Acidicapsa ligni: one gene and its partner. The protein of the gene in region 1 interacts with the protein of each later gene in a pairwise test. Links are inferred from orthologs where the notes say so. Each region holds a gene or a part of one and is shown on either strand. Other genes may lie near its edges.

Region 1 (10,843 bases):
TACAACCTTGTTTTGAATGCCCAGGGGCGTATCCAGGGCGATCTGTATGTCTGGCGGGATGGCGATGCCGTGGAGCTGGAAGTCACAGCAGAACAGTCCGAAGCGCTGCTCGCCCATCTCGACAAATTCATCATCATGGATGACGTCGAACTGGTTCCCCTCGAAGACGAATCGGCCTTGCAGCTAACCGGCCCCCTGGCCGAAAAAGTATTCGCCCAGCTAGGAATCACCAGGCTAGGAATCGCCGCGCTGCCAGCGTCTCTTTCGAGCTCAACCGGCGAAATCGCCGGCATCCCCGTCCGCATCTTTCGCGGTTACGGAACGGCAGTTCCGCATTATGCCATTTGGGTTGCCACCGCCCAGCTCCCGGCTGTCTGGAACGCGATCGTAGCCGCTGGAGCCAGCCCCGTCGGAGCAGCTTCACTCGAAAAACTGCGCATAATCGAGGGCATTCCAGCCTACGGAATCGACATTCAGAGCCGCGATCTTGCGCAGGAAACATCCCAGGAACGCGCGCTCAACTTCACCAAGGGCTGCTACCTCGGCCAGGAGATCGTCGAACGCATCCGATCCCGCGGCCAGGTACATCGGCATTTACGCTCCCTTGAATTAACACCGGAGATCCCTGGAAATCTTCCCGCGCCCGGGACCGAACTACGAATCGCCGGCAATGCTGCCGATATCAAACCCATAGGAACGATCACCAGCGTCGCCTCCGTGCAACTTGAGGCCGGATTGCGGGTCTTTGCAATCGGGATGATTCGTGCCGAAGCTGAGGTGGGCAGAAAACCGCTGGTTTATCCGGGCGGAAGCGCCAGAATTTTGAATACAACTCCGCAATGGAACGCAGTCTAAGAGCTGCAGGAAAGAAGATCATGAGCGATACACCGAAGTTCACCGTTGTCGACCGCCGCAAATTCCGTGGCGATGAAGAAGCATCCGAGCCTGTTAATTCCGAAGAAACCACCCCCGTCGCCGCTGTTCCGGAACCCGCAACCAAACCAGCCGCCTCCAACGGCCCGCGCCTGACGCTGGTTGAGCCCCTTCCCCAGCAGACCCCGATCGCCGTGGCAGACGAAGCCATTGAAGAGATCGACAATACCGACAATGTCGAGGATGTCGACGCCGATCTTCCCCCCGTACCAACGGCAGAGGAGTCGCGCTTTCAGAAAGTAGCTTACGACCAGGCCGCAGAGCGCTTGAACGATCTCGTACGCGCGCAGAATCCCGGCGCTCCCGCTCCTGAAAACATCGGTTTCGAACACCTCGTCCAGCAGCTCTACCTCTCGGCCATGATGCAGATGGGCGCAGGAACCCCGGAAGGACAGCGGCCTCGCATCGACATTCTCGGCGCTCGGCAGACGATTGATCTGCTCGACGTCGTGCTCGACAAAACAGCAGGCAATCTCTCCGCCCAGGAACAGCGCACCCTCGACACCGTGCTTTTTGAATTGCGCATGACCTTCCTGGAGCTGACGCGGATGATCTCGGCACAGCCGCCCATGCCCCCACCACCCGGTGGAGCAAAACGCTAGTCAATGCACGGAACGCTCACATTTCTGGGTACCGGCACTTCCATGGGAGTGCCGTCGCTGGGCTGCGGGTGCGACGTCTGCACCTCCACCGACCCGCACGACAAACGGTTGCGGCCCTCCATCCTGTTGCGATGGGCCTGCGCCGACAATGCGAGTGCGCCAAAGAAGCCGCGCGTCGGTAAAGGTCTGCTTCCCTTCCCGCCCGCCCACCAATCCCCCTGCGAACGCGTGGTGCTCATCGACACTGGGCCGGACTTTCGCACACAGGCCCTGAACGCCGGAATCAAGCGCGTGGATGCCGTTTTCTATACGCATTCGCACGCCGACCACATTCTCGGCATGGACGATCTGCGGCCCCTGAGCTTCGCCACCTATCGCGAATCGGGGCCGATTCCGCTTTACGTAACTCCCGAGACGCAACGGGTTTTGGAACATATCTACGACTACACCTTCTCTCCCGACTCGAAATACGCTAACAAGGCGCGAGTGGAGTTGAAAAATGTATCGGACGGCGCACAGGTACATGAGGTTCGATTTATTCCAGTTCCGGTCCTGCATGGCGAACTGCCCATCACAGGGTATCGCTTCGGCAATGTTGCCTACCTGACCGACGTGAGCACAATTCCGGAGGCCAGCTTTGCCCTGCTGCAAGGGTTGGATGTCCTGGTCGTCTCCGCGCTCCGACACGCACCCCACCCCAGCCACGCCACCGTAGATCAGGCAGTACGCTGGGCAAAGCGGATCGGCGCGCAGCAGACCTGGTTAACCCACATTTCACACGACCTGGGGCATGAAGAGACCAATGCTCGACTACCCAAAGGAATCGCAATGGCTTATGACGGGCTGACTCTACCGGTGGTGCTGGCGTGACAGATTTCAAAGTGACAGATTTGAGCGTGACAGATTTAAACAATCTGATAGTTTTTCGCTCCGTGGCCGAGATTCCAGCCGGGTTTGGACCCTCCGTAGCCGTGATCGGCAACTTCGATGGCGTCCACCTCGGGCATCAGCAGATCCTGGCAGCGATTACCGCAGAGGCTCGGCAGACTGGCGCAAAAGCCATCGCAATCACCTTTGATCCCCATCCGGAACAGTTCTTGCGGCCCGAGCAGGCTCCCGGCCTGCTCACCCTGATTCCTGAGCGCCTGCGTCTGCTGGCTCAGACCGGGGTGGACGCAGTATTGGTCCTGCCCTTCGACGATTCGCTGGCCTGCCTCAGCGCGCAAGCCTGCGTGAAAGAGATCCTCGTCGACAAGCTGGGCATCGTCTCGATACACGAGGGGGCAAATTTTCGCTTTGGACATCGCGCAGAAGCCGGGGTCGCCGAGCTGGCCGAGTTCGGTCGGCAGTTTGGATTCAAAGTCACAGTTCATGCAGCCGTAGAGATTCACGGGCTGGAGGTTTCCAGTTCCGCGATTCGGCAGGCTCTGATTGCCGGAGATATGAAGCGCGCCCGCTGGATGCTGGGCCGGCCATTTGCAGTGCGATCCACTCCAGCAAAAGGACGTGGCATCGGTACAAAACTACTCGTGCCCACCGTGAACCTGGCCGCCTATTCCGGCCTGCTGCCTGCATTTGGGGTCTATATCACGCAGCTCACAGTCGGGACACGCTGTTTCCAGGCAGTTTCAAACATCGGAAATCGACCTACCTTTGGAGAGCCCTCATTTGCCGTCGAATCCTACATTCTGGACTTTGAACCGATCGACTTGAGCGACGACACACCACTCCAACTGGAGTTCTTACTCCGCCTGCGACCAGAAATAACATGGCCCTCCCCCGAAGCCCTGAAAGCGCAAATCATGAAAGACGTCAGCAGAGCCAAACGATATTTCCATCTATCAAAAACCCAACACTAAAAACCACCCAAACAATCTGCAGAAAAATACCCCCAACCCCCGCATACTAAAAACAAAGCCCTAAACCCTTGCTGTTGCCGTTGCAGTTCTGTCTGTCATTCCCGAAGGGAATCTGCTTCTTCCTTTGCAGTTGCCTTTGCCGTTGCCCTTGCAGTCGTTTTGGCCCTTGCAGTTCTGCCCGTCATTCCCGAAGGGAATCTGCTTCTTCCTTTGCAGTTGCCTTTGCCGTTGCCCTTGCAGTCGTTTTGGCCCTTGCAGTTCTGCCCGTCATTCCCGAAGGGAATCTGCTTCTGCCCTTGCCCCCGCCGTTACCGTCCCATCCATCATCCCCAAAAATCCCCCTATCTCTCCGACCCCAACCCACCCCAGCAAAAATCTACATAGCCCCCCCCACCCTCAAGCCTTCAACCCAGGCAAAGACTCATAAATAAACTCCCGATCCGCAGTCGCCAATTCACTAAGCGGCCTCGGATGATCCTGGGGACGAAGATCTTTCTGATTGATCCGGTTCATCAAACTCCAGTCCTTGGCCGGATGCTGCGGATCAGGATCGGCAGGTTCGTGGGCAGGCAGATCGTAGCGCGTAAAGTCGATGACCTGCCGAGGCGTATCGAACTGCCAGTCCCGCTGAAGCGCCAGGCGGAAGTTCTTATTCATGAACCACTCAATCTCAAGATTGTTGTAGGAGTCACCCAGTCCCGACCCGCGTTCGAGAAAGCTGTAGTGCCAGTCCTGATTCGTTTTGAACTGGTTACGCCAGATAGCTCCGTATTCTCCAAAGGTCACGAAATGCGTGTCCGGCCAGCGCTTCTTCGTATCCGTGACCCACATATCCAGGGCCGAACACACCAGCTCCTTGCCGAACTCATGCACCATTTGCGCTTCCCAGATATTCGTCACCCAGCCGAAGTTGTTTCTCTTGAAGCCCTCGTCAAAGTGGATCGACTCGGTGTGCATGACCTCTCGATGGCCAAGATCCAACCCCCAGCCAACGTAGGTTTCGATCGGGCCCACGCCGCGTCGGCTGTTGTAGCCGGTAATCTCGTGGCCTAGCGCCCCACTTCGCCGGGCACAGATGAAGTCCATGGTCCAGCCATCCAGGTTGACGCAGTCGATAAAGTCCGCTGCCCCTTGCGCGGGCTTGCAGAAGTGCTCCGTCGAGGGATAGAACGGATACGAAGGCGATCCATCCGCACCGCCTCCGTCGATAGCCTGCTGACTCCAGATCACCGCATGAGCCGCGTGGATATGCTCTTTTTCAGCCAGATATTGCAGGCTGTCTGCCGAGAGAAAACCGCCCATGATTGCCTGGGGACGATATCCATCTCCGACAAAGTCGGTAATGATCTGGATGGCCTCGGACATCTCGCGGTTCACGCGTGCGCGAGGCAAATACATGGCCGGGAAATACCCCGGGAAGTAGGACACTTCGTCCCCGTATTTCTTCTGGCACTCGACGACATAATCGCGAATCTGGCGATAGTTGTCGCGCTTGTCTTCGAGCGCATTGAGAGTAAATCCCCAGGTCAGGCGGCCATCCGGATTGGAGCGGGAAAATGCCTCGCGCATAGACCGCACGCCGTCAAGCGTGTGCCAGGTCGATTCATCCCGCGGATGCAGCTTTACATCCCGTGAGACCTCCCACGGAGTAGTGCGAATCATGATGCAAAGAGTCACAAATCGATTGCCGAAAAGAGACACTGGCTGCGGTGCCGGCGCAAGAAATCGGCCCAGCATATTCAGGTGCGGCGAGCCGGCAGCCAGGCGCGCTCCGGTAAACGCAGACGCGGCAAGGAGTGTTCGTCGATTCATGAGTGGCTTTCTCCTGTTGAGTGAGGGGAGTGTTCTTAGCACTACGGCAAGGCCAGTATTGCGAAGTCTAGTACTACGAAAGTTAGTATTGCGAAAGTTAGTATTGCGGCAGAGCTGGCTTAGGCTGTGGCTTCGCAGGGTTTGCCGTAGCCGGTTGCGGGACTGAAACCGGTGGTTTTGCCAGCGGTCTGGCAGGCTGCGACGAAATGGTGCCAGGAACGAGAGGATGCAGTGGCTTCTGACCCGCTAACGGCGCAGTTACCGCGGTTGGATGAAGTGTTTGCGGCTTGGCGGCTGTGCCCGGCAATGTCTTCACGGATGGATTCAGCAATGGTTTTGCAGCCGGTTTGACGGATTCGGGCACGGCAGCAGGCCTGGCTGCTGCAGCCACGTAGCCGGGGAAATGTTCGTCGTCCTTGCCTTTGATCGCGGCTTGCATGAAGGTCATCCAGATAGGCAGCGCGGCCTTGGCGCCCGTTTCTTTCTCTCCAAGTGACTGGCGACTGTCAAAGCCTACCCATACTCCGCAGGTAACCGACGGCGAAAATCCCATAAACCATGCGTCGGTGTAGTCGCTGGTGGTGCCGGTTTTGCCGCCTAACGGATGGTTGAGTTTGGATGCGGCTGCGCCGGTTCCCATGCGTGTGACTGCCTGTAGCAACTGCATCATGGTTCGTGCGGTCTGCTGGCTGGTGACTTCGCTTACGGCAGGCGGCTGCTCCCACAGGGTGATGCCGTCGGCATTGGAGACTTTGCGCAGCAGGCGCGGAGTGACGCGGATACCGTCGTTGGGGAAGACCGCGTACGCCGCGACCTGCTCCTGCAGCGTGATTTCAACTGCGCCGAGAGCGACGGGCAGGTAAGCGGGGATATTGCTGGTGACGCCGAAGCGGTGGGCGGTTTCGATAACTTTGCGAATGCCAACGCGAGCGGCGAGTTTGAGAGCGGGGATGTTGCGCGACTCCGCAAAGGCATTCAGAACGGTCATGGCGCCTTTGTAGTCGTTCTCGTAATTGTGCGGAGTGTAGCTGCCAAAACTGACCGGGCCATCGACGACGATGTCCTCAGGTTTGACTCCGGCCTCGACAGCGGTGGTATAGACGTAGGGCTTGAAACTGGAGCCGGTCTGACGTTCGGACTGAGTGGCTCGATTGAACTGGGAGAGAGCGTAGTCGCGCCCACCAACCATGGCCAGGACATCGCCGGAGGTATTGTCGATGGCCATGAGAGAGCCCTGCGCGCCTGAATCCTGCTCAAGGACGGCTTTGTGCGCCGTGCCTTCCATTCCTGAGCCGAGTTGCACGTAGATGACGTCCCCAGGTTTGACCAGATCGTCGCCGTGAGCCTGGCCGGTCCACTTCCAATCTTCCGGAGTCATGACGATCGGAAGATTTCCGATCCGGGCGCGAATTTCGAGCGGCAGAGCAGAGGTCACGAGAGCATGGGTGTAATCGCCCGCCTGGATACGCATGGCCCAATCGGGATGCTTGTAATCTTCAAGCGCGGTGCCCTGGGCGAGGACATTCTGCGATGCGCCCTTCCAGCCGCGGCGATGTTCGTAGGTGGCCACACCGTCGGCGACAGCGTGGTTCGCAACGGTTTGCAGATCGAGATCGAGGGTGGTCTGGACGCGCAGTCCTGCTTCGTGGACTTCGTCGGTGCCGAACTGCTTTTCGAGTTCGCGGCGGACTTCTTCGACGAACCAGGGAGCGACGGACATCTCCGGCTGCTGGACGTGCAGACCCAGCGGAAGTTCACGAGCGGCCTCGGCCTGCTGTTTGGTGATGGCTTTGTCGTTCTCCATTTCAGTGAGGACGAGGTTTCTGCGGCGCAGGGCCTTCTCTGGATTAAACAGAGGCGAATAGGCGACGGGACCTTTGGGCAATCCAGCAAGGAGGGCCGCTTCGGGCAAGTTCAACTGGCTGGCGTGTTTGGAGAAGTAGAACTCGGAAGCAGCCTCGAAGCCGTACATGCCGTGGCCGAGGTAGATCTGGTTGCCGTAGAGAGTAAAGATCTGCTCCTTGGTGAAGGAGCGCTCAATCTGGATGGAAAGATAGGCTTCCTGAACCTTACGGGCGGTGGTGCGCTCGGAGGAAAGGAAGAGATTGCGGGCAAGCTGCATGGTCAGGGTCGATGCTCCCTGGGCACGGCCGTGACTGGTGATATCGTGCCAGAGAGCTCCGGCCACGCGAAAGACATTGATGCCCCAGTGCGACTCGAAGTTCTTGTCTTCAATAGAGATAACGGCCTGGCGAAGGACGGGAGAGAAGTCGTCGTAGTTGACGATGACTCTCTGTTCGAGCGCGAAGGAGCCGAATGGACGGCCTTTTTGATCGAGGAGCTCCGTGGTGGTCGAGGGCCGGTAGCGCTCCAGATCATGAATCTGGGGTAGATCGACGGAGTAGACCAGCATGAGTCCAGCGAGGGAGCCGGTGATTGCAGCCAGGGAAAAAAGGATGGCAAGGGTATATCGCCCGACCAGCTTACGCGTGTGCCGCAGGGGGGCGTTCGATAAATACTTTTCCGATGGCGATTTGTCGGAGGACAACCGTGGAGGACGGAATCCGCGTCGCACCGGAGGCTGGGGAGGTGTGAAAGCCAAATTCTAATGCCTCAGCCCGAGCGTAACATGGGCCGGGCAGCTTTTGGTTTGGCTTTTGGGTGGCGTATCTATGCTGGCAAGAGCGATTTCGTTGCCGAAAACACGCCACCTATCGGGAGACTTTGATCAGAAAGCTTTAGCTCAGGAGGCTTTGGCCTTGAGCATGTCCAGAGCTTTGTTCAGAGGAGCATCGGTTTTGGATGGAGCTGTATCGTCTTCGTCCGCTTCGGCTTCCTGTTCGGGAGTGGGGCCTACGAGCGTACCGGGGGTCACGGCTTCTTCCATGATTTTTTTCCCGCCGGGGGTGGAGTAGGTGGCGACTGTCAGCAGCAGGGCGGCGCCATCGGGAAGCTCAATCGTTTTCTGAACAGAGCCTTCGCCGAAGGTGCGTTCGCCGACCGTATCAGCGCGCTTGTTGTCGGCCAGGGCGGCGGCGGCCAGTTCGGCAGCGCCGGCTGTTCCACGATTGATAAGTACGGCGAGCGGGGCATCGGTGACGAAGTGCGAAGCGTCTGCGGTGAAGGTCTGGGTGGGATATTTCTGGCCGCCGAGGCTGGCGAGTGTTCCCTGCTTGAGGAAGAGGTTGGCCAGGCGGAGTCCCTGGTCTTCGCTGCCTTCGCTCACGTCGCGCAGATCCAGCAGCACTTTCTTATTGCCGTTCTTGGACATCGTCTTCAGAGCGGCGGCGATTGCGTCTACGCGGCTGGCAGTGAGCACGATTGGCTTCAGATACAGGATTGTGGAGTTGTCATACTGCTGCTCTGCCAGGGCGGGAACCGACTCGGGTCCACGCGTCAGTGTGACCTTGTCCGGATCCGATTTGCGGGGGCGAATCACGGATACGGTGATCTCGCTGCCGGGCTTGCCCTCAAGCATGAGGCGGATCATAGCCAGGGAGATTTCGCGGGTGGACTGGTCGCCGATGGATTCGATCACGTCGCCATCGGTGAAGTGTTCCTTATCTGCGGAGGAACCGGGCAGTACGCTGACAACGACGGCATAGCCGTAGCGCTTGGAGACTTCGAGGCCGACCTGGGCATCGCCGCCTGAAGGACGGTCTTTGTAGATTTTGTACTCGGCTGGAGTGAGATAGCTGGAATCCGCGTCCAGGGTCTCAAGCAGTCCATGCAGGGCGCCGGTGGTTACGTCGCCTACATTGGGATCGGTGACATAGTCGGTCTGAATCTTTTTTAGAACTTCGGAGTAGACGTTCATCTGCTTGTAGGCGCCGTCCTCATAGGAGCCGGCACGTACGGCACGCAGTCCAAACTCGCCTGCGATGAGGGCCACAAGTATGCCCAGTGAAAGCACGAAAACAGAACGCTGGAAGAAACGATTCATTACCACCCCGAACTAGAATTCCGGGCCTGATCCTTTGACCTGGATTCCAGGCGCGAAAATTCACTTCTCTAATAGACGAATGATACCGCAAAGCGTGTGAGTGAGGCTCTATGCGGGGGAATTCTTGTTTTTGTGTTGGGTTTTGGCCGATCGAACTGCCGACCTATGGATTCATAACCCATAGGTCAATCACCTGGTTCACCAGTAACGCGTGTTTTCAAAATGGATTCCCTTTAGAGTCAGATAGTTGCCAATGAACTCATGCAGGCAATCAGGCGTTTTGAGGGTCTGATGGTGAAGGAAAGGAGCTAACTTTCGAATTATAGACCTACGGTTTCCTAATCCGTCGTTCCAACGTTTGGTAATTCGTAACGCGTATTTCACAATTTGATTCTCTTTAGAATCAGCAGGATACCAATTAATCGAGGGGTAATAGGACGTATTGAGGGTCTTGGTGGCGGAGGGCAGGATCGAACTGCCGACCTATGGGTTATGAATCCATCGCTCTAACCATCTGAGCTACTCCGCCGGAGTGGTATCTAGGTATAGGACGCAGAGGTGCGCCTCTACGATGATACGGGTGGGCGGAATGCAGGTCAAACTTGCTCGTTTTTGGGGGTGCCAGTTTTGATGGGTGCGGCCTGCGTAAAACTCCGCCGACGCGCCATTTACACTTGTGGCCTATGGGTGAAAACAGGATTGTTGGGGTAATTCCGGCGCGGTTGGGTTCTACGCGTTTGTCGCGTAAGGTGCTAAGGTCGATTGCCGGTAAGCCGATGGTGGAATGGGTTTGGCGTGCGGCGGCCGATAGCGGGCTGATGGACGAAGTGGTGGTAGCCACAGATTCCGATGAGGTGGCTGAGGCCTGTCGCGAGCGGGAGATTCCGGTGGCGATGACTTCGCCGGAGTGCGCCAGCGGAAGCGATCGGGTCTACGAGGTTTCGCGACAGATTGAGGCGGAGATCTACGTCAACATCCAGGGCGATGAGCCGTTGCTCACACCGGAGCATTTTGCACCTTTACTGGGGCTGTTTTCGCGGCCAGAGGTGCAGGTGAGCACAATCTGCGTTCCCTGCCCGGTGGAGGACATTGCCAATCCCAATGCTGTGAAGGTGGTAAGCGCGGCGGATGAACGAGCACTGTATTTCTCTCGCTCGACGATTCCTTTCGACCGGGATCGGACCGGTTTTACCGGTTATCGCAAGCACCTGGGGCTGTATGCCTATCGGAAGGCGGCCCTGGAGCAGTTCGCAGCGCTGGCGCCTTCTCCGCTGGAGCAGATTGAGCGGCTGGAGCAACTGCGGCTGCTGGAAAACGGCATCAGCATTTACGTTGCCGAGGCTGCTGGAGACACAATTGGCGTGGATGTCGAAGAGGATTTGCAGCGGGTTGAGGTTATCCTGCTGGGACGATCACGCTAAGCAAATTGTGTCGCTAGACGGCTAGAGGCGTGAAGTGAAGCGCCAGTCCTTCGTCGCCGGGCAGGACTTCTACTCGGATCGCGGTGAGATCGTTGACGAGAAAATGGGCTGCACTGAGTTCGGCAATCGAGTGCGAGAAGGTTGTGCCAATCACGGTGCAACCGGCGGCTCGGCCAGCTTTGGTACCGGAAGCGGAATCTTCAAAGACAACGCAGTCGGAGGCGGGTAGCCCGAGAATTTCGGCTCCGCGCAGGTAAGGCTCCGGATGGGGCT
Region 2 (10,705 bases), on another replicon or contig:
ACCTTACGATAGAATCCGCCACCGCCCGTCACATAGACATCGTTCTTGCGCGCAGGAAAAAGATCAACCACAGGATCAAGCGTCAACGACCAGATATGCGCATGCCCGCCTTGCGCGCCAGCATCCGAGATAAGTGCGCCAGGCAGCTTGTTATCCATGAATTGATACTCAGCCAGCAAACTCAAATGACGCTGCAGATGCAGCCCGGCGCCTACCGTAAAGTTGCCACCCCATGTAATGAATGGCTCATCGTTGCCGATCGGTGCATTGAATCCGCCGCCGGCCTCAAAAGCGATCCGGTTAGTCCAACTATGATCGTGATACCCATAGCTGACATCATGCCGCTCCGCCGCTCCATAAAGCGCAGGAGGAGCAGCCACGTATCCTTCCGTCGCTGCAGGGCTCAAACCATCTGTTGAACTGGAGAAGTTCGCGTGGGAAAAACCATCGCTGAAACCATCGTTGGAGGAGTGGGAAGATTCCGTCTGTGCCATCGCTGGAAATACGCTTACCGAGATAGCGCAAACAGTTGCGAATGCAAAGTAAAGGACGCGTCGCGCAGGCGACGCAGCTTTGTGAATGAACATACGTTGTGACCTCAAATGAGCTAAATTGCTTCCACCAGAGAGTCGTGCATCGCTCTCGTTGCAACATTAGACACATCTCTCTCAAAAAAGTTGCCCCTTGGCGATACGCATCGCAATCACTGCGAATCCATTCACGATTTCGTATTCAGCGCATGAAAAAGGGCTGAAGCTTTCGCCTCAGCCCGTCTCCATCTTTTTAAAAATTACCCTTGAATATCGAACTGCTCCGGATGCAGCGTTGCATCGCTCTTGATCAACACATTCTTGCCCGCGAGATCTTCAAGCTCCGTCAACCAGCGCGCATTGTTCGCCTTCAGTGCCTTCGCCGTCTCAGGATTGACGCGCAACAACACTTCGGTCTGGTCAAAATGCTTCCGCATCTTGCGCACTTCAATGTAGATTTCGTTGGCAACCGTCGCCGCGGACTTCACCATGCCGGTCGCCTGGCAAACAGGGCACGGCACACTGAGAGTTCGCTCTAGTGACTGCTTCACGCGCTTGCGCGTAATCGCCACCAGGCCAAAATCATTGAACTGCAATACCTTCGTCGGCGCACGATCCTGCTTCAGTGCCTCTTCGAGAGCAGCCATCACGCGAGTACGATTCTTGCGCTCATCCATATCGATAAAGTCGATCACGATGATGCCGCCAAGATCGCGCAGTCGAATCTGCCGCACAATCTCCGGAATCGAATCCAGGTTAGTCTTGAGAATCGTGTCCTCAAGCCGCGCCGTCTTGCCCACATATTTGCCGGTGTTGATATCGATTGCGACCAGCGCTTCCGTCTGGTTGATCACGATGGAACCACCGCTCTTCAGCCAAACCTTCGAGCGCAGCGCCTTCGAAATCTCATCCTGAATGCCGAAGTGCTCAAACAGCGGAATTTCCTTCGTGTACAGCTTCACACGCCGCACCAGGTCCGGCGAGAAGCGATTCAGGAAGCGAACAATCCGCTCGTAATCCGCCTCGGAATCAACCCATATGTGCGAGAAGTTATCGCTCACCTGGTCGCGCAGAATACGCTCGATCAGGTTGAGATCGTGATAGATCAACGCTGGCGACTTCGACGTATCCGCGCGTTGCTTGATGTCGTTCCAAAGATTGATCAGGAACCGCAGATCCGCGCGAAGCTCCTCTTCGGTCGCTCCCTCGGCAGCCGTGCGAACAATAAATCCGCCGGTCGCATCGCCCTTCTCACTCACCAGGATCCGCTTCAGCCGCTGACGCTCCTCATCCGAAGCAATCTTGCGGCTCACACCAATATGGCTGACCGTCGGCATGAACACCAGGAACCGCCCCGGCAGCGCAATATGGCTCGTGATCCGCGCGCCCTTCTTGGCGATTGGCTCTTTGGCAATTTGAACCAGGATCTCCTGCCCCGGCTTCAACAGATCGCTGATAATCGGCAGGTCCGAAGTCTGCGCCGAGCGCCGCGAAGGCCCGCGACGGCCATCGCCGCCCGAACCACCGGAGCTACCAGCTCCGCCCGGTCCGCGGCCACCGCGACGACCGCGGCCGCCACTCCTGTCCCCGCGATCCCGACCCGGTGCAGCCGCCGAACGGCCGCCTCCAACCGCAGGCGCACCCTCTTCCTCTGCATCCTCTTCGTCATCCGAATCGATCAGGATGCGATGATCCATGTGCGCTTCCTGCAACATCTCGCCCAATGCCCCTGAGCGAATCTGCTGCTGCAGCGTCTCTTCTTCCAGCTCTTCGAGATCGTGCTCTTCGCCGTGATGCGCCTTCAGCGGAGTGAACTCGTACTCCTCATCCTCGATAACTTCTTCTTCCACCAATCCCGCACCGGGAGCATACGCAGAAACCGCAGTCACCGTCTTCTGCACAGGCGCAGGAGGCTCAACTTCTTCCTCTTTCTTACGCGAACCAAAAAGATCCTTAAGCCGGAAGCCGCTCGGAGGCAACGGGTCTACATTGTGGCTCGCAGAGATGTCGCCATCATGACCTTCATGAGCATGCTCGCTTTCAGCCTCAGTAAACTGCTCAGCGGCATTCGCCTCTTCTTCCGCGCCAACTTCAGCTACCGCGTCTTCGTCCGAGAACTCAAGCTCTTCTTCTTCGAACTCTTCCTCATGCATTCCGCTCGGTATTCCGCTCGAAATTTCAGCCACCGGCAACGCATGAACTTCCTCAAACCCTTCAGCAGCCTCAACCACCGGCTCCGAAATCTCACCGGAATGATCCGCCAGGGCACTCACAGGTTCTGCAACACTGACAGGCTCTGCAGCGATTTCCGCCTCAGCCTTAACCGGAATGTTGACCGGAATATCGTGGCTAACCTTGACCTCCGGCTCAGCCCTGCGATGGCGGGCAATCGACTCGCCAGGCATCAGCCCCTTGCCGTCCCAGGCAATCTCATGCTCAATCAAGGTGGATGGCTTCGCCGCCGTCCGCTCCGGCAATGGATCGGAAGTATCCGGCGGAAGCTCGCTCAGAACCAACCGGCTCGGAGTAGGAACGATCGGTGCCGAGCCATATTTTCCCAGCGACTCACCCGGCAGCAGAAATGGCGTGGTAGCCGCCGAAGTCTGAACCGGCTCAGCCGACCTCTGCCTATGCCGCTCCGGAGCAGCCTCCCGAGAACTAACCGCTCGTGGCGCAGAAGCCGCAGCCTCAAACTCCAACCGAGGAGTCTCCGCTTCCTCTTCCTCATCCGCAACAATAAGCTCTTCCGTAGGTTCGCCGGCAGGCGCAACAGCACCGGCAGCCTGACCCGCCTCATCCCGTCCGCGTCCGCCGCGTCGTCGACGACGCCCGCGCAAACGGCGAGCACCCTGATCCTCGGCCTCATCCTGCTGAGCGGCAGCATCCGCAACCGACGCCGGAATCGCAAACTCATCCGCCTGCGCACCTGCCTGCGCAGTTGAAGACACAGCCGAAGTTACTGAAAATTGAGCAGCAGTCTGCCCCTCTGTCTCTACTGGAGTTGCCTGCCGTGGCTCTGCCAGCCGAGGCTCTCCGCGCCGTGGACGGCCATCCCGGCCACCGCGGCCCTCTCGCTCCCCACGCTGCTCCTCATTGCGAGGCGCGCGCTGTGCAGCCTGTGCCTGCTGTCCCTGTTGAGCCACAGGCGCTGCCATCTGCGGACGATGCGTGTCCCCGTTCGCCGCTGCTCTCTCTACCTCGTCCGTATCTTCCTGGTCTTCCATCTCCAGAAAGTCCGTGACATAGAGAAACGCATCGCGTTCCAGCCCTATATCCACAAACGCGGATTGCATGCCCGGAAGAACCCGGGTTACGCGGCCCTTGTAAACCGAGCCTGCGAGTGTATATTCATTTTCCCGCTCGTAGTAAATCTCTGCGAGCTGATCATCTTCCAATATCGCAAGCCGCGTTTCGTGCGGCGTGCTGGAGATACATATTTCCTTGGCCATGTTGCCTTTCCGTCCCGGAGCCTGAGCTCGTCGAGACCTGCGGCAAGGCCGAATGCAAGGGAGACACACGTACCAGGAGAGGAGAATAGGAAGGAAGCTGCTCGGGAAGGAATCCGGCTTTATATCCAGAATAAGATCCAATCGAGGACCCCATCTGTACCGGAGAAGAATCAGGCACGCCGCTCAACCCTGAAAAGGAAAAGCCTGCACACCCGGATTCATAGTACCCATGGCGAAAACGCCATTTACAGCAACTGCTTGAGCTCAGAGAGTTTGTGGCAAATGCCGTTAAGCCAGTAGCAACGCGACGAAACTGATTCTCCTGATCCGTGCCACCGTCGTTAATCGACAATGGAATCCCGGTTCCGGTGAGTTTCGTACTTAGGAAGCGCTGCACACGGTCTACCCGTCTCTGCGTGCTCATTCACCCAATCCTGCCGGGGCTGTTTGCAATCGAAACCTGCCGGCGAAGTGATTGATTCTTAACAACTACGAACTTTCAGCCCAATCTCCGGCTAAAAGTGAAAACCTTTGATACTACCTCTGTTGCCAGACCTAGTTCACAAAACGGCGCATACGGACATTCATAACCACACCCAGCGCCAGAAACGTGAACAACACCGAAGATCCGCCGTAACTCATTAACGGTAAAGGAATTCCGGTGACTGGCATAAAACCGATGACCATGCCAACGTTGACCGCAATTTGAAAGGTCAACACGGCGACAACTCCCATAACCAGGAGCGAGCCGGACATGTCTGCGGCCGTTTGAGCGTTCTGAATCAAACGCATCAATATCACGAAGTATAGCAGCAGAACAACAAACGCGCCCGTAAACCCATGCTCCTCACTAAAAGCAGCAAAAATGAAGTCCGCATGAGGAATCGGCAGAAAATCCCCCTGCGTCTGCGTCCCCTGTTCCGCTCCCTGGCCCCAGATTCCGCCCGAACCCACCGCAATCAGCGACTGCCGAATCTGGTATCCCGATCCCTTCGGGTCGTTATCCGGATTGATAAAACTCGTCAACCGCGCCTTCTGATACGGCTTGAGAATCTTGCCGCTCGACCAGACTCCGACAATCGCCACCAGCCCCACCGTACACAAAATCGCCGCCTGCTTCCAGTGAATGCCGCCCAGAAATAACCCAGCGAGCAAAATCGGCGTGTACGTCAAAGCCGTTCCCAAATCAGGCTGCGAAAGCACCAGCAGCATCGGAATGCCGACCAGCCCAATCGCTTTGAACACATCGCCCCACGTCAGCCGCTTTCCACCCAGATTGGCAAAGTAGTGCGCCACCAGCACAATCAGCACCAGCTTCACCCACTCCGACGGCTGAAAATGCATCGGCCCAATCTTGATCCACCGTCGAGCACCCAGCACCTTGCTGCCCACCAGTTTGACCGCCACCAGCGACAGCAGGCAAAATCCATACGCCCAATAAGCGACATCCAGCAGGCGGTGATAGTCGATCTTGGACATCACAAACATCACCACGATGCCCCCGCCAATCCAATACATCTGCTTGGTATGAAAGCCGGAGTACTTCGTATGCAGCGTGGCCGAGTAAATTTCAAAGACAGAAATGGTGCAAAGCGTCACCACCATCCCCAGCAGCGCCCAGTCAAAATCGCCAAGCCCGCCAAAACCCCTGGATCCTGTCGCACGCGGCATCAGTTAATCACTCTGCGAAAACGCGCAGCCAGCGCCCCTGCACCAGCAGACTCACCGGAACCCGCACCAGCCAGACCAGCCTTCATCGCATCCGCATTCACCGGCTCCATAGGATCCTTCGGCTCAATAGGATCCTTCGGCACCGGCCGAGGCCTGCTCGGAAAAGGCACCGAAGCCATCTTCGGAGACGAGTAAGGCGAACCCGTATCGATCAGAAAATGCCCACCACTCATCCCCGCAACCTGTAGCCCATCTGCCTGCTCATCGCCCTTGCCATTCGAATCAGCCTTTGAACCAGCTCGCGAACCAGCCCGATGCGCCTCCGGCTTAGGCGTCGACCAGACCGCCCCCATCTCCACCGGCGTCGATGGCTTATTCGCTTGCAACAGCAGATTTCCTTCCTGCCTGCGCTTCTTGTTCACATACGCCGTAATAATCTGTGCAGCCAGCTTCGCCGATCCCGATCCGAAATCGCCATGCTCCTGCAAAACCACCACAGCAATCTCCGGATTGCGTCGCGGAACCATCCCTACAAACCACGCATTCGGAGTACGCACGCCGCCTCGATTATGCGTATCGCCGCCGCCCACCACCTGCGCCGTGCCCGTCTTGCCCGCAAAATCGATCCCCTCAAGCCGCGAAGCCTGCGCCGTGTGATAAAGCCCCGGCTGAGTCGTCTGCGCCATGCCCTCGGTCACCGTCATCCACGTATCGGAGTTCAGCGAAACATCCTTCACTCCCGATCCCGAATACGTGTCCAGCACCGCCTGCTTGAACTGCGCCGGAAGCTGCTCGCTATTCACCACATGCGGCCGCACCAGGTGTCCATTCGAAGCAATACCGCTCAGCGCGCGCACCAACTGGATCGGCGTAACCGCGACCGCCCCCTGCCCAATGCCCACGGAAATGACCTCGCCCGCATACCATTTCTCGTGATAATTCTTCATCTTCCACTGTGTGGACGGCATCGTACCCGCCATCTCATTCGGCAGATCGACACCCGTCTTCGAGCCGATTCCCAGCGCAGTCGCGTACTTGGCAATCGTGTCGATCCCCAGCTTCGAGGCCAGATCGTAAAAGTACGTGTCGCAGGATTCCGGTATCGCCTCATGGATACTCAGCAAACCATGATGATGGTCGCATTTGAAGAAGTGTCCAAAAAATGTGCCGCCGCCCGCGCAATTAACCTTGAGATTCTGCGCAATCCCCTCCTGCAATCCAGCCACAGACATGATGATTTTGAAAGTAGACCCCGGGGCAAGTTGATCCTGAATAGCCTTGTTCATCAGCGGGTGATTCGGATCCGTAATCAGCTTGTTCCAATCCGACCGCCCAATACGCACCGCAAAAGCATTGGGGTCGTAGCTCGGATGCGAAACCAGCGCAAGAATCTCGCCATTGCGCGGATCCATCGCCACCACCGCACCATTGGCCGTGCCCAGCGCCAGCTCAGCAGCACGCTGAATATCGATATCGAGCGTCAGCTTCAGATCCTGACCCGGCGTAGCCAATTGAATTCCCTGCCGTCCAACCTCACGCCCGTGGCTGTCGACCACCACATCCATCGAGCCATCCTGCCCGCGCAGCAACTCGTCGTATGTCTGCTCTACGCCAGCTCGGCCCACCACATCGCCCGGTTCGTAATAGGCGTATTTCGGATCGTTGAGCATCTCCTCGCTCACCTCGCCGACATACCCGATCAAATGCGCCGCAAAGCCATCGCGCGGATACAGCCTTCGCTCCTCATCCACCGTCTCCAGCTCAGGAAGCTCATTCCGATGCGCCTCAATGAACGCTTGCTCATCCGGCGAAATATCCTGCTTGATCGGAATCGGCTGATACCCCGGAGCCAGCCGGAAGCGATGCAGCGTATTCCGCAACTGGTCCAGATCGAGATTCAGCCCCTTCGCGATCAACGGAAGATCGGCATCCAGATTGCGATTCTGTTCCCGAAGAAGAAAGCACGAGACCGAAGGATAGTTATCCACCAGCAGGCGGCCTTCGCGATCGAGCAATTTGCCCCGAGCCGCCATCACCGGAACTTTGCGAATGCGGTTCTGCTCCGCCAGCACCCGCCAGTTATCGCCGCCCAACACCTGCAACCGCCACAAACCGCCAACCAGCACCAGCATCATGAGCAAAATGCCGTACTGCACCACCGTCAACTTCAGCGGCTGCAGCTTCTCATCTCGATTCACGCGATCGATCTTATCGAAAGCCATAATTCGCCCGTATCCCGTCTATAAAAACATAGCGCCAATTCAGATTCGCCCAGCCTTACTCAAACAGACTCACACCAGATTCACTGCGTCGCCTAATCCCTGGCCTGCGTACGATCCAGCAACGGAAACACCGCCAGCCCAATCACCGCATTGCCCACAGCCTTCAGAACCTGGTCCAGCCAGTTCCACTCCAAACCCAATCCCAGCAGCACCCTGGTAATAAAGACCACCACCGCGCTGGAAAGTAATGCCAGCAAAAAATTCAACACCATCCGGATCGCATTGTTTTCCACCACAATGCGAACCCCTATCGAAGCAGCAAGAAATCCGCAGATCGTATTCGCAATCCCATGAATACCGATAGCTCCCTGCGTCAGCCCATCCTGCGCCATACCCAGCACAGCCCCAAGCAACGATCCATGAATCGGACTACGCCTGTTCAACGCAAAGTAGATCGTCACCAGTAACGGCAAATCGAAGTACGAATAATTCCGAAGTACCCGCGGCAGCCACGCCTGCAATACCAGCGCAGCAAGCGGCACCAGCACATAAATATAGATGGGATAACTGCGAGTCTCCAGATCGCGTCGGTAATCGGGTGTCAGAACCTGCATCGCTACTGATCCCCTCCCTGCGTTCCCGGCTTCGGTGTAACAGGCTTCGGCGTGACAGGTTTAGAAGTCGCAGGCTTGGTCGTAACAGGCTTAGACGTAACCGGCTTCGTCAACGTCTCATCCCCATCCGCAGCATCGCCGCTTCCCGTTGCAGGCGCTCCAGCACCGGTAGACCCCGGCGAAAATCGATCCGCATGCGCAGCAGGCAGTGGTTTCGGCGTTGGCGGAGGCACAGGAACACCCGAATCCGGCTGCCCATTCGCCCCCTGCTTCGCAGCATTCGGATCAACCGGAGCATTGGGATCAGTCAAACTCGGCAACCGCTCCGACATCTCCAGCGCAGCCTTTTTCCTCTCCGCATCCGCCGCCGCTTCCGCACCCTTCAACTCTTCGCTGGTCTTCAAATCCGCCATCTGCTGCGGAGACAGGTGCGCATCCAGCGCCGTAATCACCAGCACCTCATCCAGGTGCTGCAAATTTGCCGACGACTTGATAATCACATTGATAAATGATCCCCGGTCCGGATCGCGCGCCACTCGCTCCACTACGCCCACCGGAAGACCGCGCGGAAAAATCTGATCCCCACCCGCCGTCAGCACCTTCTCGCCCGGCTGAATCCTCTGATCGGCAAGAATATTAACCACCTGAGGCTGCCCCGCCGCATTCCCACGCAGAATTCCCCGAATACGCGTCGTCTCCAGAATCACCCCAGCCCCGCTGGTCTGATCGTTGATCAACAGCACCTGCGCCGAGTGTTGAAACACATCGCGCACCTTGCCCACAATCCCATCCGGAGTAATCACCGCCATATCCGGCTTCAGCCCATCCAGCGAGCCCTTATCCAGCACAATCACGCGCGACACAAGGCTGCCGCTCGTCCCAATCACCTGCGCCGGAACCGTCTGATAAATATAGCTTTGGCTAAAACCAAGCAATCCCTGTAGCCGCTGTCCCTGCCGCGCATCCTCGATCAGCGAAGCCTGCTCCAGCCGTAGCCGGTCGATCGTCTCCTGCAACTGTTTATTCTCTTCACGCGTATGGCGCAGGTCGAGATAGTTTCCCCAAAGCCCACTCGCGCCCGAGCTCGTCCCATGAATCGCCCGCTCAAACGGAGTCACCAATCCCGACGCCCAAAGCCGGATCAGGCGCACACCGCTCCCATCGCGATTCTCATGCGAATTCGCCGCCATTGCACTGCCCGCAATCGGAGCAGGTTTGCGCACCTGCACCGCCAGCCCGATCACCTGCAGCAGAAGAGCCGCCAGCAGCACGATCAGGTTGCGATAGCGGCTGAAAAAGGATTCCATGATGACTCAAGAATGGAGGATTGAACCAAGGACAAACTGTCCTCAATTGCATAACAGAAGATCACGATTTACAGCGATTGCCTTCAAAAGCAAATAAACTCATCGAGCACCCGAATCAATCTGAATACGGGCTATCTCAATAAGGCCACGCTCGTTCAGGCTAACGGGTGAACCGGCCACAGCCCGTTCACCCGCCCAGCCAGTCAGGATTAGTCGATCTTGATCTTGCGCAGCAGGCGGAAATCGGACAACATCTTCCCCGTCCCCAGCACCACAGACGCCAGCGGATCATCCGCTACCGAAACCGGCAAGCCCGTTTCTTCGCGAATGCGCTTGTCGAGATTCTTGATCAACGCACCGCCGCCCGTCAGCACAATACCGCGATCTGAAATATCCGCGGAAAGCTCCGGTGGCGTCCGCTCCAGTGCCACGCGAATCGCATTGATAATCACCGCAATGCACTCCGCCAGCGACTCGCGAATCTCGCTGTCGTTGATGGTGATCGTCTTAGGCACGCCCTCAATCAGGTTGCGCCCCTTGATCTCCATCGTCAGCGGCTTGTCCAGCACATAAGCCGACCCCAGTTCGATCTTGATCTGCTCCGCCGTACGCTCACCGATCAGCAGGTTGTACTTGCGTTTCAGATAGTTGGTGATCGCCTCGTCCATCTGGTTCCCGGCCATGCGAACCGACCGCGAATACACAATGCCCGAAAGCGAAATCACCGCGATATCACTGGTTCCGCCGCCGATATCGACCACCATGTTGCCGTAAGCCTCGGTAATCGGCAATCCCGCACCGATTGCCGCAACCATCGCCTGCTCTACCAGGTAGACTTCGCTGGCCTTGGCGCGGTACGCCGAATCCTCAACCGCACGCTTTTCCACCTGCGTAATCTCTGAAGGCACACCG

Evidence for each region.
Region 2: the proteins of OHL19_RS17735 (region 1) and mrdA interact in binary tests that used the Escherichia coli proteins (3 or more experiments, as listed by UniProt). The link is inferred for Acidicapsa ligni from one-to-one orthologs.

The regions. Positions count from the first base shown.
Region 1 is NZ_JAGSYG010000005.1:203,431-214,273, reverse strand. What follows is about bases 5,030-8,097. They hold OHL19_RS17735 (penicillin-binding protein 1A), read right to left. Parts: upstream 7,755-8,097; coding sequence 5,304-7,754; downstream 5,030-5,303. Other genes in these bases: OHL19_RS17730 (S41 family peptidase), read right to left, coding at 7,950-8,097; OHL19_RS17740 (DUF3863 domain-containing protein), read right to left, coding at 5,030-5,206. Outside these bases: CAF17-like 4Fe-4S cluster assembly/insertion protein YgfZ, read left to right, coding at 1-855; OHL19_RS17755 (DUF1844 domain-containing protein), read left to right, coding at 876-1,535; OHL19_RS17750 (MBL fold metallo-hydrolase), read left to right, coding at 1,539-2,405; OHL19_RS17745 (bifunctional riboflavin kinase/FAD synthetase), read left to right, coding at 2,402-3,394; more of OHL19_RS17740, read right to left, coding at 3,791-5,029; more of OHL19_RS17730, read right to left, coding at 8,098-9,149; kdsB (3-deoxy-manno-octulosonate cytidylyltransferase), read left to right, coding at 9,833-10,570; OHL19_RS17715 (HAD-IA family hydrolase), read right to left, coding at 10,584-10,843. UniProt on the Escherichia coli protein: Cell wall formation. Synthesis of cross-linked peptidoglycan from the lipid intermediates.
Region 2 is NZ_JAGSYG010000002.1:71,335-82,039, reverse strand. What follows is about bases 5,262-8,191. They hold mrdA (penicillin-binding protein 2), read right to left. Parts: upstream 7,873-8,191; coding sequence 5,650-7,872; downstream 5,262-5,649. Other genes in these bases: mreD (rod shape-determining protein MreD), read right to left, coding at 7,965-8,191; rodA (rod shape-determining protein RodA), read right to left, coding at 5,262-5,650. Outside these bases: OHL19_RS06765 (porin family protein), read right to left, coding at 1-587; OHL19_RS06760 (Rne/Rng family ribonuclease), read right to left, coding at 791-3,979; more of rodA, read right to left, coding at 4,535-5,261; more of mreD, read right to left, coding at 8,192-8,486; rod shape-determining protein MreC, read right to left, coding at 8,489-9,793; OHL19_RS06735 (rod shape-determining protein), read right to left, coding at 10,003-10,705. UniProt on the Escherichia coli protein: Catalyzes cross-linking of the peptidoglycan cell wall. Responsible for the determination of the rod shape of the cell. Is probably required for lateral peptidoglycan synthesis and maintenance of the correct diameter during lateral and centripetal growth.